3 regions of the Nocardia sp. NPDC056064 genome follow, and region 2 is predicted to be linked to each of the others. Evidence: riboswitches for the same ligand, from Rfam matches in the RefSeq annotation. Region 2 holds a riboswitch; each other region holds the start of a gene.
What was found. A riboswitch is a leader RNA that binds a small molecule or an ion and turns the genes downstream of it on or off. The one in region 2 is predicted to bind cobalamin.
Positions count from the first base shown of each region.

Region 1: another riboswitch for cobalamin. It lies ahead of ACFC06_RS03145 (ABC transporter substrate-binding protein); the one in region 2 lies ahead of ACFC06_RS01220 (hypothetical protein).
Region 3: another riboswitch for cobalamin. It lies ahead of metE (5-methyltetrahydropteroyltriglutamate--homocysteine S-methyltransferase); the one in region 2 lies ahead of ACFC06_RS01220 (hypothetical protein).

Region 1 covers NZ_JBHJWO010000001.1:692,641-702,522, reverse strand. The annotation lists gene ACFC06_RS03160 (ABC transporter ATP-binding protein) at 1-574, opposite strand, end outside; gene ACFC06_RS03155 (FecCD family ABC transporter permease) at 571-1,638, opposite strand; gene ACFC06_RS03150 (FecCD family ABC transporter permease) at 1,635-2,633, opposite strand; gene ACFC06_RS03145 (ABC transporter substrate-binding protein) at 2,630-3,667, opposite strand; cobalamin riboswitch at 3,696-3,906, opposite strand; gene ACFC06_RS03140 (TerD family protein) at 3,934-5,247, opposite strand; gene ACFC06_RS03135 (glucosyl-3-phosphoglycerate synthase) at 5,475-6,350, shown strand; gene ACFC06_RS03130 (ATP-binding cassette domain-containing protein) at 6,411-8,264, opposite strand; gene ACFC06_RS03125 (type III polyketide synthase) at 8,276-9,469, opposite strand; gene ACFC06_RS03120 (cytochrome b5 domain-containing protein) at 9,515-9,882, opposite strand, start outside.
Region 2 covers NZ_JBHJWO010000001.1:237,591-247,472, reverse strand. The annotation lists gene ACFC06_RS01230 (methylenetetrahydrofolate reductase) at 1-43, opposite strand, end outside; gene glyA (serine hydroxymethyltransferase) at 150-1,448, opposite strand; cobalamin riboswitch at 1,571-1,770, opposite strand; cobalamin riboswitch at 2,003-2,145, shown strand; gene ACFC06_RS01220 (hypothetical protein) at 2,301-3,653, shown strand; gene ACFC06_RS01215 (ABC transporter substrate-binding protein) at 3,650-4,702, shown strand; gene ACFC06_RS01210 (ABC transporter substrate-binding protein) at 4,729-5,763, shown strand; gene ACFC06_RS01205 (FecCD family ABC transporter permease) at 5,796-6,797, shown strand; gene ACFC06_RS01200 (ABC transporter ATP-binding protein) at 6,794-7,609, shown strand; gene ACFC06_RS01195 (DUF6480 family protein) at 7,620-7,847, opposite strand; gene ACFC06_RS01190 (type 1 glutamine amidotransferase domain-containing protein) at 7,983-8,537, shown strand; gene ACFC06_RS01185 (NADH:flavin oxidoreductase) at 8,541-9,662, opposite strand; gene ACFC06_RS01180 (MarR family winged helix-turn-helix transcriptional regulator) at 9,768-9,882, shown strand, end outside.
Region 3 covers NZ_JBHJWO010000001.1:2,034,306-2,044,187, reverse strand. The annotation lists gene ACFC06_RS09375 (DAK2 domain-containing protein) at 1-1,648, shown strand, start outside; gene recG (ATP-dependent DNA helicase RecG) at 1,652-3,922, shown strand; gene ACFC06_RS09365 (short-chain fatty acyl-CoA regulator family protein) at 3,924-5,348, opposite strand; gene metE (5-methyltetrahydropteroyltriglutamate--homocysteine S-methyltransferase) at 5,600-7,864, opposite strand; cobalamin riboswitch at 8,009-8,213, opposite strand; gene ACFC06_RS09355 (pyruvate carboxylase) at 8,497-9,882, shown strand, end outside.

The DNA of each region.
Region 1 (9,882 bases), 460 kb from region 2:
TGATGGTGCGCGGCAACAGGTTGCGCAGCACATCGAGCACATCGAGCTGATGGGCCAGGTCGAGGAAGGTGGTCGGCTCGTCGAGCAGCATCACCTCCGGGTCCTGGGCGATCGCCAGTGCGAGCCAGACGCGTTGCTTCTGCCCGCCGGAGAGCTGGTCGACCGTGCGCTCGACCAGGTCGAGGGTGTCGGTCGCGGTGAGTGCCGCGCGCACCGCGGCCTCGTCCTCGGCCGACCACTGCCGGAACCAGCGCTGATGGGGATGGCGACCCCGCCCGACGAGTTCACCGACGGTGATGCCGTCGGGCGCGACCGGCTGCTGCGGCAGCATGCCGACCCGGCGCGCCACCGTCCGGGCCTGCTGCGGGGCGATATCGGCGCCGTCGAGCAGCACCGCCCCGGCGCTGGGCCGGATCAGCCGGGCGAGGCCGCGCAGCAGCGTCGACTTGCCGCAGCCGTTGCGGCCGACGATGACGGTGAACCGGCCGGGCGGGAAATCGACGGTGGCATCGGAGACGATCGCGGTGGCGCCGTAGGCGAGCGTGAGGGCTTCGGTGGTCAGATGTGCGGTCATCCAGCGTGTCCGATCCGGGTTGCGCGGGCGAGGAGATAGACGAGCACCGGGGTGCCGAGCAGCGCGGTCACCACGCCGACCGGCAGTTCCGCCGGGAACAACCGGCGGGCCGCCAGATCGGCGGCGACCACCAGCAATGCCCCGGCCGCGGCGGCGGGCGCGAGTCCGGCCCCGCGTTCGGCGAGCAGACGCCGCACGATCTGCGGCGCGACCAGCGCCACGAAGGCGATGGGCCCGGCCGCGGCGGTGGCCAGGGTGGCGGCGGCCGCCGCGACGACGATCAGCACCGTGCGGTGCGGGCCGCGCCTGCCCGCCAGCGAATTCGCCAGTTCGTCGCCCAGTTCGAGCAGCGGCAGCGACCGGGCCGACACGATCAACACCGGCACGGTCACGACAAGTGCCGCGGCGGCGAACCAGACGTGCGGCCAGTCCCGATTGGCGAGACTGCCGGTGAGCCACATCGCCGCCGTATGTGCCTGGTAGGCATCGACTCTGGTGAGCACGAAGGCGATGGCCGAGGACAACATGGCGGTCACGCCGATACCGACGAGCACGAGCCGGTAGCCGTCGAGGCCGTCCTTGGTCGCCACTGCCAGGATCGACGCCATCGCCACGAACGCCCCGGCCAGCGCGCCACCGACCAGCCAGAGACCGGTGCCGCCGAGCACGGCGCTCACCACCAGCGCACCGAGCGACGCGCCCGCGTTGATCCCGATGATCTCCGGGCTGACCAGCGGATTCGTCGCGATGCGCTGCAGGATCGCTCCCGCCAGCGCGAAGGCGGCACCCACGCACAGACCGGTGAGCACGCGCGGCAGCCGGTCGGCGACGACCACGTCGTATTCGATGAGCGTGCCGCCACCGCCGAGGACCCGCAGCACATCGGCGGTCGTGAGCGGATAGTGGCCGACGGTCAGCGACCACGCCCCCACCGCCAGTGCCGCCGCGGTGAACAGCACGGTCAGCAGCGCGGACCGGCGCTGGACGCGCAGCACCACGCGCCTGCCCGGCGAGCGCAGCAGCAGGGTGTCGCGGGGCAGGACGCGGGGTTCGGTGGCCGTCACAGCGCCGCCACCTTCCGGTTGCGCACCAGGTACAGGAAGAACGGCGCCCCGGCGAAGGCGGTGACGATGCCGACCTGGATCTCCTGGGGCCGCACCGCCACCCGCCCGAGGATGTCGGCCAGCAACAGCAGGGTGGGCCCGAACAGGGCCGACCAGGCGAGCACCCAGCGATAGTCGGGTCCGCCGACGGCGCGGGCGATGTGCGGGACCACCAGGCCCACGAACGCGATCGGCCCCGCCACGGCCACCGCCGAGCCGGCCAGCAGCACCACCGCGCCCGCCCCGGTGACGCGCACGGCGACCAGCCGCGTGCCGAGCGTGCGGGCCATGTCGTCGCCGATGGCGATGGCGTTCAACGGCCGCGCTACCCCCAGGGCGAGGACCGCGCCCGCCGCGATGAAAGGCACGACCGCCCAGACCGATTCGGCCTCGGCGCGAGCCAGCGACCCGACCACCCAGAACCGGAAGTTGTCGAAGGTGGTCCGGTCCAGCAGCGTGATGGCCGTGGTGATCGAGGCGCACAGCGCGGTGCACGCGGCACCGGCCAGCGCCAGCTTCACCGGCGTCGCCCCACCGAAGCCCAGCGATCCCAGGGTGTAGACGAACGCGGCGGCCACCGCGGCGCCGAGGAAGGCGAACCAGATGAACCCCGAGGTGGTGGCCACGCCCAGCGTGCCCATGGCGAGCACGATGGCCAGCGAGGCACCGGCGTTGACACCGAGCAGTCCGGGGCCCGCGAGTGGGTTGCGGGTCAGGCCCTGCATCACCACGCCGGCCAGCGCGAGCGCCACCCCCGCGAGCAGGCCCGCCACCGTTCTCGGCATCCGGATGTAGCGCACGATGCGGTCGGTGTCGGTGCCACGGAAGTCGGTGAACGCCGCGATCGCGTCGTCGAGGGCGAGCGGGTGCGTGCCGATCAGCACCGAGGCCACGCAGACAGCGGTGAGCGCGGCACCGGCCAGGAGCAGGCCGGTGCCGCGGGCGGTGCGGGTCACCGGCCGAACAGCTCGGGGTGGATCAGTTCGGCGACCAGTTCGGTCGCGTGCGCGATCCGGACACCGGCGGCCCGGTCCGCGAACAGGAACGGGTGCACCGCACCGGCCCGCACGGCGGTCAGGTTCGCGAACGCCGGGTTGCCGACGATCTTGTCGACCTGCGGCTGCGCGTCGGCGCGGGTATAGGTGGCCTTGCAGCACTGGCTGGTCAGGATGATGTCGGGATCGGCGGCGATGAGGGCTTCCGCGCTGATCGGCACATTGCGGCGCTCGGTGAGATCGGCGAAGGCGTTCACCCCGCCCGCCGCCTCGATGATCTGGGTGACGAAGTCGATCCCGCCCGCGACGGTGTAGGACCCGTCGTCCTTGGGCGTGAGGACCGCGACCCGTGGCCGGGCGGCGTCGGCGACCTTGGCGCGCACCGCCGCGATCCGCGCGGTCAGCTGTGTGACCACTTCTTCGGCGCGCTCGTCGACACCCCACAGCGCGCCCAGATCACGCAGGTCGGCGTACACATTGTCGAAACGCACGGTCTTCGGGTCGATCGCCTCGTCGGCCAGTCCGTCCGCGCTCGGGCACAGCGGGCTCAGCACCCAGGTCCGCACACCCAGCTCGTGCAGGCTGCCGCGGGTGCCCACGCTGTTCTGCGCGGAGGCCGCGAAGACGCCGTTGTAGCCCGAGAGCACGAAATCCGGCTTCTTCGCCAGCAGTTCGTCACGGCTGGGCAGCTTCTCGACGTAGTCCGACTTCGCCTGCGCGTCACGGTATTCGGGCAGCACGGCCGCATCGAGGAACGCCGTCTGCACGAGCCGGTCGGTGACGCCGAGGGCGTGCGCGATCTCGATCGAGGGCTGGTAGGCGGCGTAGATGCGCTGCGGTGGGGAGCCGACGGCGACATCGAGGCCGCAGTTGGCACGGGTGACGGCATTCGCGCCGGTGGTGGCCGGTGCGGGTGGGGCACCGCACCCGGCGACGACGATCGCGCAGGCGATCAGCGCGCCGGTACGCAGGCGCGCGACAACAGAGGGGGTCAAGATGACGGCCTTCCAGGTCCTCGTGGAATGGGTACTGCGTGGCCGTGGCCGGTCTCCTGGCTGACGGGATGGCGCGCGACGGATCAGCCTTCCCAGGGCATGCCCCAGTGGCCCCGGACGGCATCGGCCGCCCGGATCGATCAGTCGCTCCCGATCACAGTGGCGAGGGCCGCATCGGTTTCGCACCGATTTCCCGAACACCACGGCTCGGGGACTGTACCAAGATCGGAAACCGGATGGTCGGGTCGGCTGGTCGAATTGTCCGATCAGCGAGGATCGGGGCAGGTTCCCGCGTACCGGGTAAGGCCGAGACCGTTCTTGCCCTTGCTGCGCCCGACCGGCCCGTTCTTGGCCGAACGGACCCAGGCGCCGGTGGTGTCGAGCACGGGCATGCGTTCGCTGAAGGCGCGGCTGTAGCGGGTGGTGCCGTCGACGGTGAGGATGCCCTCGCGCACGTCGATGTGGGCGACGGTGGCCCAGAAGGAGTTCTTGCCGTTGCCGATCAGCACGGTGATCTGGTCGGCGTCGGCGCCCGGCAGCCCGTCGGGCCCGGGGCGGCCGTAACGCACGCGCACCCGGGGACGGCCGAAGGTGTCGATGGCGCCGGCGCCGTTGTCGACGGACTGGTAGACGTTGAGCAGCAGGTCACCGTTCTCGGTCGGGCGCACGACCACCTGTTCGGTGGCGGGCCGGTTGTTCGCGCCGGGGCCGCGGGAATCGCCCTGGTGGTGCAGGAACGGCCACACGGCCAGGTCGCCCTGATGACCTTTCTCGCCGCTGATCACCACGTAGTCACCGGTGATCTCGTTGCGGCAGAAGAAGTACACGTCCAGATCGCCGGTGCCGTAGCGGGTGACCTGCCCGTCGGGCGCGTAATGCGCACCGCGGCCGTCCCATTCGAGACCGACGGTGAGGACGTACCCGGGGTCACCCTTGCGCAGGTCGATGCTGGCGCGGCGGTCGGGTGAGTCCTTGGTGAGGACCACGTCGACCTTGCGCAGATCCACCTGCGGTGCCGCCGGCGCAGGCGCGGGCGCCGCGACGGGCCGCACAGGTGCCGGGTCCTCGGCGGGCTCCTCGTCGACGACGATCCCGTGCTCGGTCGCGAAGGCCGCGAGCCCCGCGCTGTAGCCCTGCCCGATCGCGTCGAGCCGCCACCCCTCGCCCCGCCGGTACAGCGCCACCGCCTGCAATACCGTCTCGCTCGTCAGATCCGGCGGCGTGAAGGTCATGGACTCGCCCGCGCCCGCGACGGTGACCCGCAGACCGCGCACCTCACCGAACCGGATGCCCTGCGCCTCGGTACTGCCCGCGATCACGACCCGGTGGATGTCGGCCGGGAGCGCCGCCAGATCCACCGACACCACCGCGTCGGACTCCATCCGCACCCCCGGCGCGACGGGATTGTTGAAGAACACGAAATCGGCGTCGGAGCGGACCACACCGTCGGCGGTCACCAGCACCGCCGACACGTCCACCGCCCCGGCGGGCTCGGCGAGGTCGAGCCGGATCGTGTACCGCCGCTCCCCCAGATCCGTCTTGGACCCCTTGGTCACCTCGACCACCGTCGCCGCGCTCATGCCCTACCTCCGTCGACCCCACCGGCCGGTGATCCGCACCAGGCTTTTCCGTTCGTCAGGGTACTCGTGTCCCCGGATTCCGATCGGTCTCCGGAGACGAACCCGCCCGCCCGCGACTGTGCGTTCACCTGTCGACACCACCACGGCGACCGGGATCGGTTGGCTCCGGTCACAGGATCCGCGGTGATCGGTGGCGGGGCCGGGCGGGGTGTCGTTCACTGGTCGGCATGAACGTCCGTGAACTGATCGACCGTAAGTCCGGTCGCCGGATCTCGGTGGTGGTGCCCGCGCTCGACGACGAGGACACAGTCGCCGGAGTGGTCGCCTCGGTCCGGCCGCTGCTCGGTGGACTGGTCGACGAACTGATCGTGCTCGACGCGGGTTCCGCCGACCGCACCATCGCGCGAGCCAGGGCGGCCGGTGCCGCTGTCTACACCCGCGAGGAGGCGCTGCCCGACATCGTCCCGCGCCCGGGCAAAGGCGAGGTGCTGTGGCGCTCGCTGGCCGTGTGCACCGGCGACATCGTCGTCTACCTCGACGCCGATCTGGTCGAGCCGGACCCGATGTTCGTGCCCACGCTGGTAGCTCCGCTGCTGACCGATCCGGGGCTTGCCCTGGTGAAGGGCTTCTACCGGCGCCCACTGGCGGGCGGCGCGGAGTCCGACGGCGGCGGGCGAGTCACCCAGCTCGTCGCGCGTCCCCTGCTCACCGCCCTGGCGCCCGCGCTGGCCGAGATCGTGCAGCCCCTCGGCGGTGAATACGCCGCCACCCGGAGCTTTCTCGGCGAGATCTCCTTCGCCAGCGGCTTCGGCGCCGAGATCGGCATCCTGCTCGACTGCTGGCAGCGCCGCGGGCTGTCCGCGATCACCCAGGTCGACCTGGGTGTCCGCGTGCACCGGCACCGCTCCACGCACGAACTGGCGGTGATGAGCAGGCAGGTGGTGGCGACCCTGCTGGACCGGCTCGGCATCCGCGACTCCGGCATCGGGCTGGTGCAGTTCCTGCCCAGCGACGACGGCTGGCGCCGCACCCCCTCGGAGGTCAGCCTGACCGACCGCCCACCGATGACCCAGCTGATCGCCACCCACCGCGACATCGCCTGACACACAACGAGCGCCGGTGCGGTCCCCACGGGAACCGCACCGGCGCTCGGCGCGTGCGAGCTAGGCGGCGACCAGACCGAAGTCCAGCTTCACCAGCTGATCGGCGCAGTCGAAATAGCGGTCGTCGTGGGTGATCACGATGACCGTCTTGCCGCGCCGCTTCAGCTCCGTGAGGATCTCGCGATAGAACACCTCACGGAAGCGCGGCTCCTGATCGGCGGCCCACTCGTCGAAGACGTAGATCTGGCGGTCTTCGAGCAGCGCGGTGAGAAGGGCGAGCCGTTTGCGCTGGCCCTGCGACAGATCCACCGTCGACAGGCGCCCGTCGCGCACGGTCACCTTGTGCGCGATCTGCAGTTCGTCGAGGTAGCGCTGGACCTCCTCGTCGATCCCGGGCCGGTCGAAGCCCAGATAGTCCTCGAACAGGTGGAAATCGGTGAACACCGCCGACGAGTTCTGCCGGTACCACTCGATGTTGTCGTGGTCGATCCTCTCCCCGTTGAGCGACAACGACCCCGTGCGTGGCACATACAGACCGGTGATCAACTTGGCCAGCGTCGACTTGCCGCTGCCGTTGCCACCGACGATGAACGTGATCTGCCCCGGCTCGAAGACCAGGTCGATCGGCCCCAGCCGGAACCCGCTGTCCTCGGCCGCGTCGAGCCCGGGCGGCGGACCCAGCGGCACCGGCCGCACATCCGTGGCACCGTGATCGACCCAGTTCTTGCCGTTGACATCCGGTCCCGCCGAAGGCCGCGCCCCCGGATGCGCCGGATGATGACCCGGCCCGGGATGTCCCTTCGCACCGCGCGGCGGCGGTCCGGGACGCGGCGGCGGACCACCGAGCCCGGGCGGACCGGGCGGCGCGCCCGGTGGCGGCGGAATCGGCGAGGGCGCCTCCGAGCGATACACGTAGCTCACGCCCGAGAGTTCCAGCTTGGCCTCCCCCGCCGCCGGACGCTCGGTGAAGGGCAGCAGATCCTCGTTGTGCAGCGTCTCCATCGACAGGTTCATGTCGCGGATCTTGGCCAGCGCCACATCACCGCGCAGCAGATCCGGGATGCGGTGCATGAAGTTCTGCATCGGCATCGCCAGGAACGTGGTGACCAGCACGTACCCGATCATGGTGTCGCGCGGCAGGTTCAGCGCCGCCGCGATGACGAACAGGATCAGCGCCATCGTCGCCAGCTGCAGCGCCTGGCCGAAGCCCTGCGCGTAGGAGAACTTCGAGCCCGCGTCGGTGTTCTGATCCCGCAGCGTGCCCGCCGAACCGAGCAGGTGCCGGTCCATGAAGTCACGACGACGGCCCCGGTGCAGCTTGAGTTCCTTGATCCCCAGGGTGACCGACTGGAACGAGCGCAGCAGCGCGTCCTCGTTCTCGCGTGCCTCCCGGTAGATCCGGCGCACCCGCTTGAGCACCATCTCCACACACGAGATGCCGATCAGCGTGCCCGCCACCGTCACCGCGAAGATCGGGCCCGACACGATGGCGAGGAACACGAAGCAGCCGACGATGGTCGCCACGTCGACGCAGATCGACGGGATGGCGGTGACCGCCTGCGACAGCGCCCGCACATCCTCGGTGAGGGTGGCGATGAGCCGGTGCATGCCGAGCCGTTCCAGGTGTTCCAGCGGCGCGGCGACGATCCCCGCGCTCAGGTCACTGCGCAGCCGGTAGATCGCCTCCTGGGACAACCGGATCAGCAGCACCTGCGAGAGCACCCCGCTGACCAGGATCACCAGCCCGGTCCCCGCGAAACGCAGCAGCAGGTTGTCCGGCTGCGGTTTCGGCGAGACGACAGCGTTGATCAGCGTCACCAGGTAGGTGTTGGCCACACCGGCGACGAGACCCGCGACCACCACGGCCGCGATCCTGGCCGGCGAGAGCGCGGCGAGAAAACGGAGCAGTTGCATGACTTACGCTCTCAGCTGCGGATGACATCGAAGACGATGCCCTCGAGGGTGACACCGGGTGCGAACGAGAACGCCACCCCGGTCGAGATCGGTGCCGTGGTCTGCGCGTCGCGGATCATCCGCTCCAGCACGAAGATCAGCGACACGCTCAGCATGTTGCCGTGCTCGGCGAGCACCGCCCAGCTCGGCGCCGCGGTCTCGGTGGGAAGGCCCAGCGAGCGCGCCGACTCCTCGATGATGCGTGGCCCACCGGGGTGGATCGCCCACAGATCGATGTCGGCCTTGCCGAGTCCGTTGCGCGCCAGCACTTCCGACACCACCGGGTCGACGCCGCGGTAGATGTAGTCGGGCAGGCTGGTCGCCAGTTCGCAGGTGATGCCCGCGTCCTTCACGCCCAGCACGATGCCGTCCTCGGCGTCGTCGAACAGGTGGCTGAAGCTGTCGCGGATCACCACGCTGCCCGGCGCCAGCGGCTGGTGCACCTGGTTGGCGCCGATCACCACCGCGCCGCAGCCGTCACCGAAGAGGCTGTGGGTGATCACATCGTTGACGTCGTCGTCGAACACGGCGTTGACCGAGCTGAGCTCGATGCACAGCACCATCGACTTCTTGTCCGGATGCGCCCGCACGTAGTCCACGGCAGCCCGGATGCCGTTCATGGCCGCCGCGCAGCCCATGAAGTTGATGATCATCCGGTTCACCGTCGGCGACAGGCCGAGCTGCTTGACCACCGCCACGTCGACGCCGGGGGCGATGAAGCCGGTGCTGGTGACGAAGATCAGCTGACCGATGTCCTCGGCCGGGTTCGCCAGCCCGGCCACCGCGCGCCGGGCCACGTCGACCGCCAGCGGCGCCGCGTGCTCGAAGAACAGGTTCATCCGGTCCCGGATGGTGCCCGGGCGCCTGCTGAAGTCGAGGAACTCGGGGTCGAGCGGGTCGATCGCCAGGTGGCGGGTATCGATACGGGTCTTCTGGTAGATGCGCGGAATGCGCTGCTGCTGAGCCGGATCGCTGAACAGTTCGGCGACACGGCCCGCGTTCACGCTCTGGTCGACCACCAGCGCGGGCGAGCCGGTGGCGACGGCCTCGATCACGCCGACGGTGGTCGGCGGCGTGGGCGGTAGCAGTTCGTGCCCGCGCTCGACGTCGGCCGTGCGCAGCAGGCCGAGGGGTCGCCGCTTACCTTCATCAATGGAAACAGACACGGGCACAAATCCTTTCGAATACAGACAGGAACCGGCAGGGAAGGGTCAGACGGTTCCGATGCCGGTGAAGCCCTGCACCGTGTAGGTGACGCAGGTCTTCAGCGCTGTGGGTGCGCAATGCTCGCGCACGATTCCCCACCGGTTGTCCTCGGCTTCGCGCGAGGGCGCGAGCAGATAGGTCCGGCACAGCTTGGGGAAACGATCTCCGAAGAAACTCTTGGCGGGCAGCCATTCCACGCCGAACTTCGCCGCCTCCTCACGCACCACGTCCTCGGTGGCGATGTTGGCGAAGCCGCTGCGCTGGAACGGCAGCACGTGGTGCACGCGGTGCGAGCTGAGCCCGGCCGAGAGGAAGCAGTCGACGTACTTGTTGCCGACCACGGTCAGGTCGTAGGCCTGCTCGAGCTGGTTGA
Region 2 (9,882 bases):
ACGGCACACCGCGGCCCGCGTGCGCACGCAGGCTCTCGGCCACCGAATGTCCTGCGGCACTGCTGTTTCCACCGCACCCGGGTAGTCCCGAACCGGTCCTTGTCATCGCTGTTCTCCTCGGCCCCGCGTCGTGCTCGGCGCGTGGCCGCTCAGAGCAGATTCCAGTCTTCGAGGCCCTGGTACAGCGGGACACTCTGAGCCAGCTTCGACACCCGACCACGCAGGGATTCGACATCGGAAGTACCCGCCAACGCCGCGGCGATGACATCGGCGACCTCGGTGAACTCCGCATCACCGAAACCACGCGTCGCCAACGCCGCGGTACCGATCCGCAGACCCGACGTCACCATCGGCGGACGCGGATCGAACGGCACCGCGTTCCGGTTCACCGTGATCCCCACCTCGTGCAACAGGTCCTCGCCCTGCTGACCATCGAGCTCGGAATTACGTAGATCCACCAGCACCAGATGCACATCCGTACCACCGGTCAACACCGAAATACCCTTACCGGCGACATCGGCACCGGTCAGGCGTTCGGCCAGGATCCGCGAACCCGACAGCGTGCGCTGCTGACGATCCTTGAACTCCTCCGACGCGGCGATCTTGAACGCCGCCGCCTTCGCCGCGATCACATGCATCAACGGGCCACCCTGCTGACCCGGGAACACCGCCGAGTTCAGCTTCTTCGCGAACTCCTGCTTGGCCAGAATCAACCCCGAACGCGGGCCGCCGAGGGTCTTGTGCACGGTGGAGGACACCACGTCGGCATACGGCACCGGCGAGGGGTGCAGACCCGCGGCGACCAGACCGGCGAAGTGCGCCATGTCGACCCACAGGTAGGCACCGACCTCGTCGGCGATCTCACGGAACTTCGCGAAATCCTGGTGACGCGGGTAGGCCGACCAGCCGGCCACGATCACCTTCGGCTTCGACTTGAGCGCGATGTCACGCACCTCGTCCATGTCGATACGGTGATCTTCCTTGGACACACCGTAGGAATGCACGTCATAAAGCTTGCCCGAGAAATTCAGGCGCATCCCGTGGGTCAGATGACCACCGTGGGCCAGATCCAGACCCAGCAGGGTCTCCCCCGGGTTCATCAACGCCATCAACACCGCCACGTTGGCCTGGGCCCCCGAATGCGGCTGGACATTGGCGAACTCGGCACCGAACAGTTCCTTGGCCCGATCACGAGCCAGCGTCTCGACCACATCCACGGCTTCGCAGCCACCGTAGTAGCGGCGGCCGGGGTAGCCCTCGGCGTACTTGTTGGTCAACACGGAACCCTGCGCCTGCAGGACCGCGCGGGGCACGAAGTTCTCCGAAGCGATCATCTCGAGGGTGTCGCGCTCGCGGGCGAGCTCGCCCGCCATCGCGGCGGCCAACTCGGGATCGAGCTCACCGAGAGACTGGGTATTGACGGACTGGGCACTGGTGGAGGCGACCACAGCGGAACTCCCTTGGCTTGCAGGCGAACAGCCGCCACCCTTTTCGCGCGCACGCCGACCCGGCACCCCACGGGGATTCGATCGGCGGTGCGCCCGATCCACGAGGCGACGACCACCGGACGCGGCGCGCCCGGCACAGCGGCAGGTCTTCGGACTCGCGGGCACCGGAGCCCCTGGGCGCCGACCTACCGGCCGTCGCTTCCCGGACATGGGTCCAGTGCGAATGACGGCTTTCGTTCCTGCTCACCGCTGCGGGACAGTCCCGGAATTCCACCGGGTTCCCTCTTCACCGCGCAACGGTCCCGTTGCGTCAGGTGTCGACACCGGCGGCGGCGCGGGGGCTCCCGTCGTCCTCGCCACCGGCGAACCAGCTGCCGGGACAGCATACGGTGCCGTGCCCGGCGACCGGCCGCCCGGGCCGGGATACCCCACGGGCCCGGTCGAGGCGGGACTATCATGAGCGCGCAGCTGGTTCACGCTCACCAGCCCGGGACGGTCCGACCTCCCGCGGTGGACGTGTCGAAACCGGTGTGCCGGACCTCCGGCCGCCGGCCAGAGGGAACCCGGTGGGAATCCGGGACTGTCCCGCAGCGGTGAGCAGGAACGACCGCCGTCATCACGCACTGGGCACCCCGCCCGGGAAGCGACGGCCAGTAGGTCGGCCGAATCAGGCCGGTGCCCGCGAGTCCGAAGACCTGCCCGCTGTGCCGGACACGCCGTGTCCGGCGGCCACCGCCTCGTGGACCGGGCGCGCGACCGCTTCTCCGACCCGTGCGACCTCGCGTCGCTCCCGGTGCTCGGTGGACGACGCCGCCCGACAGGCCGGCGGCCGTCCGCACCGCACTGGAGACGATGACCGTGGCAGTCCCGCCCACTCCGTTCACCGCGACCGTTCTCGGCCTGCCCCGGATCGGGCCGAACCGGGAACTGCGGCAGGCCGTCGAGGACTATCTGGCCGGCCTCATCGACGCCGACCGCCTCGACAGCGCCGCGCGCGAGCTGCGCCTGGCCCACCTGAGCGTGCTGGCCGCGGCGGGCCTGGACTCGATCCCGGTCGGCACCTTCTCCTACCACGATCAGATGCTCGACACCGCCGCCCTCTTCGGCGCGCTCCCGGCGCGGGTGCTCGGCATCGCCGACCCCCTCGACCGCTATTTCGCCGCCGCGCGCGGCACCGCCACCGTCGCCCCGCTCGACCAGGCGCCGTGGTTCGGCACCGGCTACCACCACCTCGTCCCGGAGATCGACGCCGAGACGCGGTTCACCCTGCACGCGGACGCGCTCCTGGCCGAGCTGGCCGAGGCCGTCGAGCTCGGCGTCCCCGCCCGGCCCGTGGTGATCGGCCCGCTGACCTTCCTGAAACTCTCGCGCCACGCGCGGGGCGCGGCCCTCGACCGGCTGCCCGAGCTGGTCCCCCGCTACCGGGAACTCCTTTCCGCCCTGGCCGACGCGGGCGCGAGCTGGGTCCAGCTCGACGAGCCGATCCTGGCCACCGAGCTCACCGCACGCGAGATCGCCCACCTGCGCACCACCTACGCCGCCCTGGCCAGTACCTCCCGCAGACCCGCGCTGCTCGTGGCCGTGCCCTTCGGGCCGCCCGGCGCCACCCTGGCCGCACTGGCCGACATGGGCATCGACGGTGTCGCACTGGATTTCACCGCGGGCACGACCCTCGAGGCGGTGGCCTCGGTGCCCGCGCTCACGCGCAAACTGCTGGTGGCCGGGGTGGTCGACGGCCGCGGCTTCTGGCGCACCGATCTCGACGCCGCGCTGAGCACCCTGGGCTCGCTGCTGGGCAGCGCGGGATCGGTGGCGGTGTCGAGTTCGTGTTCGCTGCTGCACGTTCCGTACTCGCTGGCCCCGGAGGCCACCCTCGACGAGCGGTTGCGCTCATGGCTGGCCTTTGGCGCGGAGAAGGTTACCGAGGTCGGCATCCTGGCCGGGGCGCTGGCCCGGGGCACCGACGCCGTCGCACCCGAACTCGACGCCGCCCGCGCGGCCGTGCGGGCGCAGCGAGCCCACCTCGCCCAGCCCGCCGTCCTCGGCCACACCAGCACCGAGCACGGCTGGGTGCAGTCCTCCGGCGCGCAGTGCGTCCGCCCGCCGATTCCGCTGCGCGAGGCCGCCCGGCCCGCGTCCGCCACCACCCGGCACAGCACGCCGGCCGTCCGGAACGAGGTCCACCGACCATGGTCTCCCGCGTGAATTCGACGGCTCGATCCCGCCGGCTGCCGGCCGCGCTGGCCACGGCCTGCTGCCTGGTGGCCGCTACCGCGTGCGGCGGCACCGACTCCACCGCCTCCCGCACCGACCCGACGACGAGCCTGCCCGGCCGGACCAGCTACCCGTTCACCCTCGACAACTGCGGGGTGCGAGTCACCTTCGACAAGGCACCGACCAGGGCGGTGTCGCTGTATCAGGCGTCCACGGAGATCCTGCTCGCGCTCGGGCTGGCCGACCGGATGGTCGGCACCTCGACGTGGTTCGACCCGGTCCTGCCCGCCCTGGCGGCCGACAACGCGAAGGTGCCCCGGCTCGCCGACAACGACCCGTCGCTCGAGACCGTGCTCGCCACCGAGCCCGACCTGGTGACCTCGGCGAGCGCGCACACCTTCACCCCCGCGGTGGTGGCCGAGCGGTCGCGGTTCGCCCAGCTCGGCGTGCCCACCTATCAGTCGCCGTCGGTGTGCACGGGCGCCACGGTCGAGGGCGAGACCGTCACCCGCACCGCGCCGCTCACCGTCGACACGCTCTTCCAGGAGATCACCGAGCTGGCCCGGATCTTCGACGTGCAGGAACGCGGCGCGCAGCTGGTCGACCAGCTGAAGGGACGCCTCGCGGCGGCCACCTCGGGCGCGCCCGCCGACCCCGCGCCGACCGTGGCGTTCTGGTTCTCCGGGCTCGAGGCCCCGTACATGGCCGGCTGCTGCTCGGCCCCCGGGCTGTACGCCAGCGAGACCGGGGCCCGCAATGTGTTCGCCGACCAGCGCGAGGACTGGCCCGAGATCAACTGGGAGGCGGTCGTGGCCGCCGATCCCGATGTCCTGGTGCTCGCCGAGCTGAGCCGTCAGCGGGTCGACGGTGACGCTCTGGCCACCAAGATCGCGTTCCTCGAATCGAATCCGGCGACGAGCCGGATGCGCGCGGTGCGCGACAAGCGCTATGTGGTGCTGACCGGCTCCGAGCTCGACCCCGGTATCCGCGAGATCGACGCGATCGAGAAACTGGCCGCCGGTCTCGCGGCCACCCGATGACCGACCCGATGAAGGAGTCCCGCGCGATGCGCCTGGCTTTCCGGCACCTGTGTGCCGTGTCCGTTCTCACCCTGGCGGTCGCGGGTTGCGGCGCCGCCGACACCGGCGGCGACCAGGCCGCCTCCGCCGACGGCTTCCCGCTGACGCTGCAGAACTGCGGGCGCTCGGTCACCGTCGACGCGCCACCGCGGCGCGCGGTCTCGCTGAATCAGGGCTCCACCGAGATCCTGCTGTCGCTCGGACTGGCCGACCGGCTGGTGGGCACCGCGACCTGGACCGATCCGGTGCGCGCCGATCTGGCCGAGGCCAATGCGACCGTGCCGCGCCTGGCCGACAACAAACCCTCCCTCGAGGTGGTCCTCGACGCCGAACCCGACTTCGTCTCCGCGTCCTTCGGCGGCACCCTCGGCCCCGGCGGCGTGGCCGATCGCGACCGGTTCGAGCAGCTCGGCGTGCCGACCTATCTGTCACCCACCGACTGCGACGGCAAATCGGCGGTGAGCGTGAACTCCGACGGCGCGCGCACCGAACCACTGCGCATCGACTCGGTGTACACCGAGATCCGGCAGCTCGCCGCGATCTTCGATGTCGAGGACCGGGGCGAGGCACTGGTCGCCTCGCTCCAGCAGCGGCTCGCCGCGGCCGCCGCCACCGCGGGCACACACGCCGACACCTCCATCGCCTACTGGTTCTCCGACCTGAACACCCCGTACATGGCCGGATGCTGCGGGTCCTCGGGGATCATCACCGCCGCGGTCGGCGCGCGCAACATCTTCGCCGACACCACCGACGAGTGGCCGCAGGTCAGCTGGGAGGCCGTCGCCGACCGGGACCCGTCGGTGCTGGTGCTGGCCGACCTGAGCAGGCGCACCATCGAAGGCGACGCCCTCGACAGCAAGATCGCCTTCCTGCGCGCGCATCCGGTGACCTCGCAGCTCACGGCCGTGCGGGAGCAGCGCTTCGTCGTGGTCAACGGTGCCGATTTGAATCCGTCGCTGCGCACCGTGGACGGCGTGGAGAAACTCGCCGCCGCGCTGGCCCAGTGGGGACCGGTCCGCTGACCGGGCTCGCACCGCGGCGCGGCACCGCCGTGATGGCGCTCGCGCTGGTGGCCGGCTGTGTCCTGCTGGTCTGCTCGATCGCGGTCGCGCTGACCATCGGCCCGGCGAACCTGTCGGTGGGCGAGGTCTACGCCGTCGTCGGCGAGCATCTCGGGTTCGGTGAGGCCGGGGTGAGCCGGATCAAGGACGGCATCGTGTGGGAGCTGCGCCTGCCGCGGACCCTGCTGGCCGCCGTGTGCGGGGCGGGACTGGCGCTGTGCGGGACCATCCTGCAGTCGGTGCTGCGCAATCCGCTCGCCGACCCCTTCGTGCTCGGCATCTCCTCGGGCGCGTCGACGGGGGCGGTGCTGGTCGCGGTCCTCGGGCTCGGCGCCGGGTCGATCTCCCTGGCCGCCGGGGCCTTCGGTGGCGCGGTGGCCGCGTTCGCGCTGGTCCTCGTGCTGGCCGCCGCCGCGGGCGGGGGCACCGCGCGGATCGTGCTGGCGGGGGTGGCCGGGACCCAGCTGTTCTCCGCGCTCACCTCGTTCATCGTGGTCTCCAGCGCCGATGCCGAGCAGACCCGCGGGGTGCTGTTCTGGCTGCTGGGCTCGCTGGCCGGCGCGGACTGGGCCGATGTGGCCGTGTGCGCCACGGTGACCGCCGTCGGTCTGGTGATCTGCCTGAGCCGCGCGGCCGCGCTGGACGCGTTCACCTTCGGCGCGTCCTCGGCGGCCGCGCTCGGCATTCCGGTGCGGGCCACGCGCGCGCTGCTGCTCGCCGTCACCGCGCTCACCACGGCGGCGCTGGTCAGCGCGGCCGGGGCGATCGGTTTCGTGGGACTGGTGCTGCCGCACGCGGCACGCTTCGTGGTGGGACCCCGGCACAGCAGGCTGTTGCCCGCCGCCGTGGTCGCGGGGGCGGTGTTCACGGTGTGGGTCGATGTGGTGGCCCGGACGGTGTTCGCGCCCACCGAGATTCCCGTCGGCGTGGCGACCGCGCTGATCGGGGTGCCCGCCTTCATCGTGTTGCTGCTGCGGAATCGGGCCATGGCATGACCCTGCGTTCGGAGAAGCTGCGCTGGACGCGCGGCGGTCAGCTGATCCTCGACGGGATCACCGTCGAGCCGGTGGCCGGGGAGACCATCGGCCTGCTCGGGCCCAACGGTTCGGGCAAATCCTCACTGCTGCGGCTGCTCAGCGGGATCGCGCGCCCCGACAGCGGCCGGGTGCTGCTCGACGACATCGACCTCGCGACCCTGCGCCGCAACCGGATCGCGCGCCGGGTCGCGGTGGTCGACCAGCACGCCGACACCGAGGTCGACATCACCGTCGCGGACGTGGTCGCGCTCGGGCGCATCCCACATCGCGGTGTCTTCGGCGGTGACGCCGGTGCCGATGCCGAGGCGGTGCGCGAGGCCCTGGCCCACACCGGCATGACGCACAAGGCGGGCGATCGCTGGCACACCCTGTCCGGTGGGGAACGCCAGCGCACCCAGATCGCCCGCGCCCTGGCCCAGCGGCCCCGCGAACTGCTGCTCGACGAGCCGACCAATCATCTCGACATCCGCCACCAGCTCGACATCCTCGCCCTGGTCGCGGCCCTACCGGTCACCAGCTACATCGCGCTGCACGACCTCAATCTGGCCGCCATGTTCTGCGACCGGCTGCTGATCCTGGACCGGGGACAGGTCGTCGCGCTGGGCACGCCCGCCGAGGTGATCACCGCCGAGCTCGTCGAGCAGGTCTACCGGGTCCGCGCCCAGATCGGCACCGACCCCGAACACGGCTACCCGGTCGTCTCCTTCCGGCCCGACCGGCCCGCCGGCACCGACCGCTCCGACTTCACCGTCGACCCCGGGCAGCAGTAGGGCGCAGCACTCACAGCGCGGCCAGAACCCCGATCGCGGCGGCGATCAATACCGCCATGAGCAGCGCCACCACCGCGATCGCGCCGATCCCGGTCGGCGGGAACCGGGTGCTCGTGCGCGGTTCGGGTGCGGACAACCCGGAGGTCTGCGCCGTTTCCGGCGGCGTGGCCCCGGGCCGCACCCCGCCGCCCGGCTCGAGATCGGGGGTCCGTGCGGGATCTGGATCCATGGATGTCATGAGTCCACCTACCTCCATCGCTGGGTAACACTGTCCCCCTCGCCCTACCCGGGTCCCCCGCCCTCAATCACCGGAGCTGTTTCGGCGGGCGGGAGCGGGTATGCGCCTGGCAGACCCCGACCCAGGAGGAAACCCATGCCCCAGCATCCGCTGACCGGAAAGACCGTCGCCATCCTCGCCACCGACGGAGTGGAACAGGTCGAGCTCGTCCAGCCGCGTGCGGCGGTCGAAGAGGCCGGTGCGAGCACCGAGTTGCTGTCGCTGAAGTCCGGCTCGATCCAGGCGATGAACCACGACGTCGAACCCGGCGACAGCTTCCCCGTCGACCAGGTCGTCGGCGAGGCGAGCCCCGACGACTACGACGCCCTGCTGCTCCCCGGCGGCACCACCAACCCCGACAAACTCCGCCAGGACCCGGCGGCGGTCGGCTTCGTCAAGCAGTTCGCCGCCACCGGCAAGCCCATCGGCGTGATCTGCCACGGCCCGTGGACCCTCGTCGAAGCCGACGCCGTCCGCGGCCGCACCCTCACCTCCTACCCGAGCGTCCGCACCGACATCCGCAACGCGGGCGGCACGGTCGTCGACCAGGAGGTCGTCACCGACAACGGCCTGGTCTCCAGCCGCAACCCCGACGACCTGCCCGCCTTCTGCGCGAAGATCGTCGAGGAGTTCACCGAGGGCAGGCACTGACGCTCAGCTCAAGGTCTCGAGCGCTGCCGCGTCGTAGGGCTCGACCTCGTCGAGGCGGCCGGTGAGGAGCTTGGCGGCCCAGTCCGGGTCCTGGAGCAGGGCGCGGCCGACGGCGACCAGGTCGAATTCGTCGCGTTCCATGCGGTCGAGGAGGTTGTCGATGTTGCCGAGTTCGGCGCCGTGGCCGGCGAAGGCGCGCAGGAAGTCGCCGTCGAGGCCGACCGAGCCGACGGTGATGGTGGGCCTGCCGGTGAGCTTCTTGGTCCACCCGGCCAGGTTCAGGTCGGAATCGTCGAATTCGGGGAGCCAGTAGCGGCGGGTGGAGGCGTGGAAGGCGTCGACGCCCGCGGCGGCCAGCGGGGCCAGGATGGCTTCCAGTTCCTGCGGGGACTCGGCCAGGCGCGCGTCGTAGGCTTCCTGCTTCCACTGCGAGTAGCGGAAGATCACCGGGAAGGTGGGCGAGACGACCGCGCGGACCGCGGCGACGATCTCGGCCGCGAATCGGGTGCGGGCCACCGGGTCGCCGCCGTAGCCGTCCTCGCGGCGGTTGGTGCGCGACCACAGGAACTGGTCGAGCAGGTAGCCGTGGGCGCCGTGCAGTTCGACACCGTCGAAGCCGATGCGCTCGGCGGCCGCGGCGGCGTCGGCGAAGGCGCCGATGACGTCGTCGAGGTCGGCCCGGGTCATCGCCTTGCCGGTGCCCTCGGTGCCGTCGACGCGAATACCGGAGGGGCCGACGGCGGGCGCGTCGGCGAAGGGAGGTTCGCCCTGCTTGCGGACCATGCCGATGTGCCACAGCTGCGGCACGATGGTGCCGCCCGCGGCGTGCACGTCGGCGGCGACCTTCGCCCAGCCCGCCAGCTGCTCCTCGCCGTGGAAGCGCGGCACCCGGTCGCTCTGCCCGGCCGAATCGTGGCCGACGTAGGTGCCCTCGGTGACGATCAGGCCGACACCGGCCGCCGCGCGCCGCGCGTAGTACGAGCGCACGTCGTCGCCGGGGATGCCGTCGGGCGAGAACATGCGCGTCATCGGCGCCATCACGATGCGGTTGGGGACGGTCAGGCCGTTGAGGGTGACGGGCCGTGACAGGACCTCGGCCGTGCGCGAGGTATCGGTGACGATCACTGGCTTCTCCTGCTAGCTACTTGACAATGTCGAAGGTTGAGAACTTCAAGCAACGCTAGGCGCAGATATTTGAGATAGTCAAGTTTCTGCGGATAGAGTGATCTCATGACCGCCGTGACCCCGACCGGAGCAGACCAGCTCATGGAGTTGCTGTCGATCTCACTGGGTGTCTACTACGGCGATTTCACCGCGGCCGCCGCGAGCGAGAACCTCACCGCCA
Region 3 (9,882 bases), 1.8 Mb from region 2:
GATGCTGGTGCGCACCGGGCTCAGCGCACCGGTCGAGGGCACGATCCTCACGGTGCTCGACCGCGCCGCCGTGGCCGCCGACGCCGCCGACGACCCGTCACTGGTGACGGTGGCGCGGGCCGCCGCCGACGGCGCGGCGCGCGCCCTGAACGAGACACCGACCCAACTCGGTGTGCTCCGGGCGGCGGGCGTGGTCGACGCGGGCGCCCGCGGCCTGCTGGTCCTGCTGGACTGCCTGGTCGCGACTGTCTGCGGCCACGCCCCGACCCGAGACACCTATGCCCGGAAACGGGCAGACACCGGCACGGACCGGCTCGCCCCAGAGCTGAGTGTCCAGCCCGCCCCGACAACCGCAGCCGACCGCATCGCCGTACGGCCCGGCAGTGCGGTGCAGCCCCGCGATGCGGAAGATCGCGGTGACGTGGGACGGTCCGGTGAGGACGACTGTGACCATCCGCTCCCGGAGCGTGCGCCGGACCCGCATTTCGAGGTCATGTATCTGATCTCGGGGAGTGACGAGGACGCGGCGCGGGGGCTGCGGGATCGGCTGGCCGTGCTGGGGGACTCGGTGGTGGTGGTCGGGGACGGGGACGGGACCTGGTCGGCGCATGTGCACTGCCGGGACGCGGGGGCGGCGATCGAGGCGGGGCTCGCGATCGGACGGCTCAGCGGTGTGCGGATCGAGAGCTTCGCGGTGACCGCGCCCCACGGCGGGTATCACGAGGAAATACTGACCGTGCCGGGCGCCGGCCGTCCGGTCGTCGCCGCAGGCGGGTACACGCCGGACTCCGAAGTTTCGGGCGGGCAGAGAGTCGACGTCAGGGTCTCGGGCACGTGCACGGGGGACCCCGGCGCCACGGATCGGCCCACCGGGTTCGACGCCACAGCCGCGCCGGACGCCGCAAGTCATTCGCACGCGGCAGCGGGCACCGGCGCGGACTCGCCCGATCGAACGCACCCGGCGCCCGGGCCGCAGGCCGAGACCGGCGAGGCCGATCGCGGGATCCTCGCCGTGGTCTCCGGTGACGACGCGGCCCGGCTGTTCGCCGACGCCGGTGCTGTGGTCCTGCGGGGCGACCGCCAGTTCGACACCAGCGCCCTGCTGCGTGCCATCCGGTCCATGCCGCATCGCGAAGTCCTGGTCCTGCCGAACGGCGCGCTGCCCGCGCAGGAGCTGGTCGCCGTCGGTGTCGCCGCGCGTGACGCCTCGCGCGATGTGCTGCTGCTGCCGAGCGCCTCCATGGTGCAGGGCCTGGCCGCGCTGGCGGTGCACGATCGGGGACGGATCGCGGTCGACGACGCCTTCGCCATGTCCGAGGCCGCCGCGACCACCCGGTGGGGTGCGCTGCGGGCGGCGCGGGTGCGGGCGCTGACCATGGTCGGTACCTGTTCCCCGGGTGACGGGCTCGGCCTGGTCGGCCAGGATGTGGTGGTGATCGACCCGGACGTGGTCGGGGCCGGACGGATTCTGCTGGACCGGATGCTCGGTCTCGGCGGTGAATTGGTGACTCTGCTGATGGGTGCCGACGCGGGCCCCGAGCTGGGACAGGTACTCACCGACCATGTGACGGCCGGGTTCCCCGGTGTCGAGGTGGTGGTGTATTCCGGTGGGCAGCAAGCGGATCTGGTGCAGATTGGGGTCGAGTAGACGATGGCGACACTGAGTGACCGGCTCGATCACGTGCTGGGCGTGAAAGCGGCCGAACGGCTGACCGAGGCTTTCGACATGACCACCGTCGAAGACCTGCTACGCCACTATCCGGTGCGCTACGCCACCCAGGGCCAGCCCCTCACCGAGGAGGAGCCGGAGGAATCCGCCCACATCACCGTGATCGGCCGCATCACCAAAACCGAACTGCGCCCGATGAAGAACCGGCGCGGCTCGCTGCTGAAGGTGCAGCTCGACACCGGCGCGCCCCGGCCGATCGAAGCCACCTTCTTCAACGGTGACAAGGTGCGCTATCTGGTGAAAGAGGGTGTGCGGGCGATGATGTCGGGCACCGTGCACTGGTGGCGGCCCGACCGCTGGAACCTCTCGCACCCGGACTATCTGATCCTGCCCGACAAGGCCGAGGCGGGGGTGGAGGAGCTCACCTCGGTGCGCGGCAGCGGTGCGCTGCGCGGGCTGGCGCAGAGCGCCAAAGGTGCCGGGGGAGTGGACGCCTCGTTCTTCGAACGTGAATTCGTGCCGGTGTATCCGGCGACGGCCAAGGTGCAGAGCTGGGATCTGCTGGCCTGTATCCGCCAGGTGCTCGACCAGCTCGACCCGATCGAGGACCCGCTGCCCGCCGACCTGCGCGAGGAACGCAACCTGCTCGAGGTCACCGACGCGCTGCGCCTGATCCATCTGCCCGAACACAAGCTCGATATCGAAAGGGCCAGGGAGCGGCTGCGTTTCGACGAGGCGCTGGCCCTGCAACTGGTGCTCGCCGAACGCCGTCACGAGGTCGAGGGCCGCACGGCGCCCGCCTGCCCGCCGCGCACCGACGGCATCGCCGCCGCCTTCGACGAGCGCCTGCCGTTCGAGCTCACCGAGGGCCAGCGGCAGGTGATCGACGAGATCGGCGCCGATCTGTCGCGCACCCGCCCGATGCATCGCCTGCTCCAGGGTGAGGTGGGTTCGGGCAAGACCATCGTGGCCCTGCACGCGATGCTCCAGGTGGTCGACTCCGGCCGTCAGTGCGCGCTGCTCGCACCGACGGAAGTGCTTGCCGCCCAGCACTATCGGTCGGTGCGCGCGATGCTCGGCGACCTGGGCACGGCGGGCGAACTCGGCGCGGGTGAGCACGCCACCAAAGTCGTCCTGCTGACCGGGTCCATGTCGGCCTCGGCCCGCAAGGCCGCGCTGCTGGACGCGGTGACCGGTGAGGCGGGTCTGGTGATCGGTACGCACGCCCTCATCCAGGACGCGGTCGAGTTCTTCGACCTGGGCCTGGTGGTGGTCGACGAACAGCACCGCTTCGGCGTGGAGCAGCGAGATGCCCTGCGTGCCAAGGCCAAGAACGGCATCAGCCCCCATCTGCTGGTGATGACGGCCACCCCCATCCCGCGCACCATCGCCATGACCACCCTGGGCGACCTGGAGACCTCCACGCTCACCCAGCTGCCCCGGGGCCGTTCGCCGATCACCTCGAAAGTTGTCGCGCGCAAACTGCATCCGGGCTGGGTGGAGCGCGCGTGGGAACGGATCCTGGAAGAGGTCGGGCAGGGCCGCCAGGCGTATGTGGTGTGCTCACGCATCGGCGAGGACCCCGACGCGCCGCCCGCCAAGGGCAAGAAGGCCGCCAAGCAGGAGGAGAAGGAGGGCCCGACCACCCAGGCCGCCGTGGACATGTACGAGACGCTGAGCGCGGGGCCGCTGGCCGGGGTCCGGGTCGGGCTGCTGCACGGGCGGCTGCCGTCCGACGAGAAAGATCACGTGATGCGCCAGTTCAACGACGGCGCCATCGATGTCCTGGTGTGCACCACGGTGGTCGAGGTGGGTGTCGACGTACCCAATGCCACGGTCATGGTGATCGTCGACGCCGACCGATTCGGCGTGAGCCAGCTGCACCAGTTGCGCGGCCGGATCGGGCGCGGCGAGCATCCCGGCCTGTGCCTGCTGATCACCGACGCCGCGCCCGGCGGCACGGCCATGGCCCGGCTGGAAGCGGTCGCCGCCACCACCGACGGGTTCGAACTGTCGGTGCTGGACCTGCGTCAGCGTCGTGAGGGCGATGTGCTCGGCTCGGCCCAGTCCGGCACGGCCCGGTCGCTGCGGCTGCTGTCGCTGCTCGACGACCTCGAGGTGATCACCGCCGCCCAGGAACTCGCCCGGCAGGTGGTCGCCGAAGACCCCGGCCTGGTGAAGCATCCGGGCCTGGCCGGGATGATGCACGCCGCCGTGGACGGCGAACGCATCGAATACCTGGCCAAGTCCTGAGTCAGCGCGGCAGCCGGGGGTAGGGCAGATCGGTGCTGGTGTGCTCGGCCACCGCGAGCGCGCGGCCGATCTGCGGGAACGCCCGCTGCGGGCAGGACGGACGCTCGCACACCTTGCAGCCCGCGCCGATCGGCACGGCCACCTGGGGGTCGTCGAGCTGGATGCCCTGCGAGTACACCAGCCGGTCGGCGTACTCGATATCGCAGCCCAGCGCGATGACGAAGTTCTTCGACGCACCGCCGAAACCCTGCGGCGCGGGCGGGGTGGTGCGCGCGATCCACAGGTAGCGGCGCCCGTCGGGCATCTCCGCGATCTGGGTGAGGATGCGCCCCGGATGTGCGAACGCCTCGTGGGTGACCCACAGCGGGCAGCTGCCGCCGACCCGGGAGAAATGGAAGGCGGTGGCGGACTGGCGTTTCGAGATATTGCCCGCCCGGTCGGTGCGTACCAGGAAGAACGGCACCCCGCGCTGGCCCTGCCGCTGCAAGGTGCTCAGGCGATGGCAGACCGTCTCGAAACCCACCTCGAAGCGCAGGGCGAGCAGGTCGACGTCGTAGCGCAGTTCCTCGGCCGACCGCAGGAACCGGCCGTAGGGCAGGATCAGCGCGCCGGCGAAGTAGTTGGCCAGCCCGACCCGGGCCAGCGTCCGCGATTCGCCGGTGAGCGCGCGGGATTCGGCGAGCACATTGTCGATCTCGCGGCCGTAGAGCAGCAGGCCCAGGGTCGAGGCGATCTGGAAGGCGCGCTGGCCCGGGCGCAGCCTGCGGGCCAGGGTGAGCGTGCGGGTGTCGGGGTCGTAGTGGCGTTTCGGGATGGTCGGGTCGGCGCCGTCGCCGCGCACCAGCACCGTCACCCCGGCGCGTTCCTCGGCGATGCGGGCCAGCTGGCGGTCCAGCGAGCCGATGCTGAGCCCGGATTCCTCGAACAGCTGCTCGGCGGCGTGATCGAGGGTGGAGATGTGATTGCGGTGGTCGTAGAAGAAGTCGCGCACGTCCTCGTAGGGCATCGGGGTGCCGGGGGCGCCGCTGGGGTTCTCCACCCGCGAGGACAGCAGGTCGAGCTGGTCGGTGGCCGCACGCAGCCGCCGGTGCATGGCGATGACGATGCGCGCCACCTCCGGCAGCCGGGTCGCCAGTTCCTCGACCTCGGTGATCGGCGCGGTGTCGCCACCGCCCGCCGCCTCGACCAGGACCTCGTGCAGATCCGAGACCAGGCGCGCGTCGGAGTCGGCGGCGAAGAACTGGACATCCAGGTCGAAGGTCGAGTTCAGTTTCAGCAGAACAGGAATGGTGAGCGGGCGCTGGTCGCGCTCGAGCTGGTTGAGATAGCTGGGTGACAGATCCAGCGATTTCGCCAGCGCCGCCTGGGTCATCCGCCGTTCTTCGCGCAGCCGTCGTAGCCTGGCCCCCGCGTACATCTTCCGCACGCCGAAGATCCTAACGCTCAGGGTTCGCAACGTTTGCTGAAAGTGGCGATTACCTCGGGAGATGTCCAGTCCAGCAAGGGATTTTATCTGTTACTACTTGTGCGTAACGTGCGAAGAGCCGCAGGGCGGTTCGATCTCCCCCTCATGAAGACCGAAACGCCCCGCGGCCGCGCACGCGGTCCCGGACGGAAAACGCCCGCCCGGGACCGCGATTCACCAGGTGTTTCCCGGCTACCGCAGCTGTTTCCCGGCTACCGCAGCGCCGCGGCGGCGGTCACCAGATTGCGCAGCGACGCCTCGACCTCCACCGGGCCGCGGGTCTTGAGGCCGCAGTCCGGGTTGACCCAGAGACGCTCGGCGGGAACGGCTTTCAGCGCCGCCGCCAGCGACGTGGTGATCTCCTCGACCGAGGGCACGCGCGGGGAGTGGATGTCGTAGACGCCCGGGCCGACGCCGAGCGCGAAGCCCGCCGCGTTCAGGTCGTCGAGGACCTCCATGTGCGAGCGCGCCGCCTCGATCGAGGTGACATCGGCGTCCAGGCCCGCGATGGCCGAGATGACCTCACCGAACTCCGAGTAGCACAGGTGGGTGTGCACCTGGGTGGTGTCGGCGACACCGGCGGTGGCCAGGCGGAACGAGTCCACCGACCACTGCAGGTAGGCGGGCTGGTCGGCCGCGCGCAGCGGCAGCAGCTCGCGCAGGGCGGGCTCGTCGACCTGGATCACCCGGGTGCCCTGGGCCTCCAGGTCCACCGTCTCGTCGCGGATGGCGAGGGCCACCTGGCGGGCCGACTCGCCCAGCGGCTGGTCGTCGCGCACGAACGACCAGGCCAGGATGGTGACCGGACCGGTGAGCATGCCCTTGACCGGCTTGGTGGTCAGCGACTGGGCGTAACCGATCCACGACAGCGTCATCGGCTCGGGACGCGAGACGTCACCGAACAGGATCGGCGGACGCACGCAGCGGGTGCCGTAGGACTGCACCCAGCCGTTCTCGGTGGCGGCGAAGCCGTCGAGCAGCTCGGCGAAGTACTGCACCATGTCGTTGCGCTCGGGCTCGCCGTGCACCAGCACGTCCAGGCCCAGCTTCTCCTGCAGGGTGATCACCTCGGCGATCTCGGCCTGCATCCGGCGCACGTACTCGGCCTCGTCGATCTCGCCCTTGCGCAGCGCGGCGCGGGCCAGGCGGATGGCCGAGGTCTGCGGGTAGGAGCCGATGGTGGTGGTCGGCAGCACCGGCAGGTCGAGGTGCTCGCGCTGCAGGGCGCGGCGCTCGTCGGCGGGCAGGCGGTTCAGGTCGCTCTCGTCGAGCGCGGCCAGGCGGGCCCTGACCTGCTCGACGTGCAGGCGCGGATCGGTGCGCCGCGACTCGGCGGCGTCGCGCGCGGCGGCCAGTTCGGCGGCCACGGCGTCGGTGCCGGTGGTGAGCGCGGTGGCCAGCACGCGCACCTCGGCGACCTTCTCGGCGCCGAAGGCCAGCCACGAGCGCAGCCGCTCGTCGAGCCCGGTCTCGGGGGTCAGCGAGTACGGCACGTGCAGCAGCGAGGACGAGCTGGACACGGCCACCGACCCGGCGCTGCCCAGCAGGGTGCCCAGGGTGCTCAGCGCGGCGTCGAGATCGGTGCGCCAGATGTTGCGGCCGTCGACCACGCCCGCCACCACCAGCTTGTTCGCCAGCGCGGGCAGCGCGGCGAGATCGGCGACCCGGGTGCCCGCGGTGAAGTCGACCGCCACACCCTCGACGGCGGTGCCTGCCAGCGCGCCCAGGGCGGCGTCGGGGTGCCCGAAGTAGGTGGCGACCAGGATCGCCGGGCGCCGGTCCACCGCCGAGAGCTGGGTGTAGGTGTCGCGCACGAGGGCGACCTCGGCGTCGGTGAGGTCGGTGACCAGCACCGGCTCGTCGATCTGCACCCACTGCGCGCCCGCGTCGGCGAGCTGGGTGAGCAGGTCGGCGTAGAGGGCGATCAGCTCCGGCAGCCGGTCCAGGGCCGCGCCGTCGGCGGACTTGGCCAGCTTCAGGAAGGTGATCGGGCCGACCACCACCGGGCGAGGTGCCACGCCGAGCTCGATCGCCTCGGCCAGCTCGGCGAGGAGCTTGCCGGGGTTCAGCGAGAAGACGGTGGCGGCGTCGATCTCGGGGACCAGGTAGTGGTAGTTGGTGTCGAACCACTTGGTCATCTCGAGCGGGGCGACGGTGTCGGTGCCGCGCGCGGCTGCGAAGTAGCGGTCCAGCGGGTCGGCGATCCCGGCGACGCGCGGGGGCAGCGCGCCGAGCAGCACGGCGGTGTCGAGCACCTGGTCGTAGTAGGAGAAGGTGCCCACCGGCACCGAGTCCAGGCCCGCGGCCTGCAGCTCGAGCAGCTGGGCACGGCGCAGTTCCCGGCCGACGGTGTGCAGGTGGTCCGCGTCGGCGCGGCCCGCCCAGTAGGCCTCGGTCGCGCGCTTGAGTTCCCGGTTCGGGCCCACCCGGGGCAGACCGAGAACCGTTGCGGTGAAAGGAGTGTGCGAAACAGTCACGGAAGTTTCTCCAGTGCGGTACGGACGGCCCTCACCATGCGGGCAGACGCCAACCGCCGGACCGTCGACGCCGTGCGGGCACGGTCTGTCTCGGTCTGTGGGTGGTCCGCGCGCCCGATCCACGAGGCGGTGGCCGCCGGATACGGCGTATCCGGCACAGTCGGCAGGTCTTCGGACTCGCGGGCACCGGTCGTGTGTGTCGACCGACCTACTGGCCGTCGCTTCCCGGACACGAAGTCCAGTGCGTGATGACGGCGGTCGTTCCTGCATACCGCTGCGGGACAGTCCCGGATTCCCACCGGGTTCCCTCTTCACCCGGCGCCGGGGAACCGGCGGCGGGCTTCGACACCGGCGCGGGAGGTCGGGGCTCCGACTCTTCCACCGCGCAGGCGAACCAGCTGCACCCACCAGCATAGGGGGTCGCGGGCCGGCTGCTCACCCGGACGTGCCGAACAGGGGCGTGACCTGCGCGTTGCCGCCGCACCACCGACCGCACGGGCCGGGGACTCCCGCGGTGAGATGTGACGGTCCGATTACCGCGACTTCGCAGGTCGGGGGATGTTCGGTGTGAAGACTGTGGCGAAGTCACCTTGCGTGCCGGACCCCGCTCGCGGGCCGGGTACCGTAGTCCAATGTTCTCGAAAGTCTTGGTCGCCAATCGCGGCGAGATCGCTATCCGCGCCTTCCGCGCCGCCTACGAACTAGGCATCGGAACGGTCGCGGTGTTCCCGTATGAGGATCGCAACTCCGTGCACCGTCTCAAGGCGGCCGAGTCGTATCAGATCGGTGAGGAAGGTCACCCCGTGCGGGCCTACCTCTCGATCGAGGCGATCGTCGAGGCGGCCAAGTCGGCCGGCGCCGACGCGATCTACCCGGGATACGGCTTCCTGTCGGAGAATCCCGATCTGGCCGCGGCCTGCGCGCGCGAGGGCATCACCTTCATCGGCCCCTCGGCCGAGGTCCTCGAGATGGCGGGCAACAAGGCCACCGCGATCGAGGCCGCCCGGGCCGCGGGCCTGCCGGTGCTGAAGTCCAGCGAACCCTCGGCCGACATCGAGCAGCTGCTGGCCGCTTCGACGGAGCTCGAGTACCCGATCTTCGTCAAGGCCGTCGCCGGTGGTGGTGGCCGTGGCATGCGCCGGGTCGCCGCGCCCGAGCAGCTGCGCGAGTCGATCGAGGCCGCCTCCCGCGAGGCCGAATCGGCCTTCGGCGACCCGACGGTGTTCCTCGAGCAGGCCGTGGTGAACCCCCGCCACATCGAGGTACAGATCCTGGCCGACCAGCACGGCAATGTGATGCACCTGTTCGAGCGCGACTGTTCGGTGCAGCGCCGCCACCAGAAGGTGATCGAGCTCGCGCCCGCGCCGAACCTGGACCCCGCACTGCGCGAACGCATCTGCGCCGACGCCGTGGCCTTCGCCCGGCAGATCGGCTACAGCTGCGCAGGCACGGTGGAATTCCTGCTCGACGAACGCGGCAACCACGTGTTCATCGAGATGAACCCGCGCATCCAGGTCGAGCACACGGTGACCGAGGAGATCACCGATGTCGACCTGGTGCAGGCCCAGATGCGCATCGCGGCGGGGGAGACCCTGGCCGATCTCGGCCTGAGCCAGGAGACGGTCTCGATTCGCGGCGCGGCCCTGCAGTGCCGGATCACCACCGAGGACTCCGCCAACGGTTTCCGCCCGGACACCGGTCGCATCACCGCCTACCGCACGCCCGGCGGCGCCGGTATCCGCCTCGACGGCGGCGCGAACCTGGGCGCGGAGATCGGCGCCTACTTCGACTCCATGCTGGTCAAGCTCACCTGCCGTGGCCGCGATCTGCCCGCCGCGGCCGCGCGCGCTCGCCGCGCCCTGGCCGAGTTCCGCATCCGTGGCGTGACGACCAATATCCCGTTCCTGCTGGCGGTGCTCGACGATCCCGATTTCCAGGCGGGCCGGGTCACCACCTCGTTCATCGACGAGCGCCCGCAGCTGCTCACCTCGCGCGGGTCGGCCGACCGTGGCACCAAG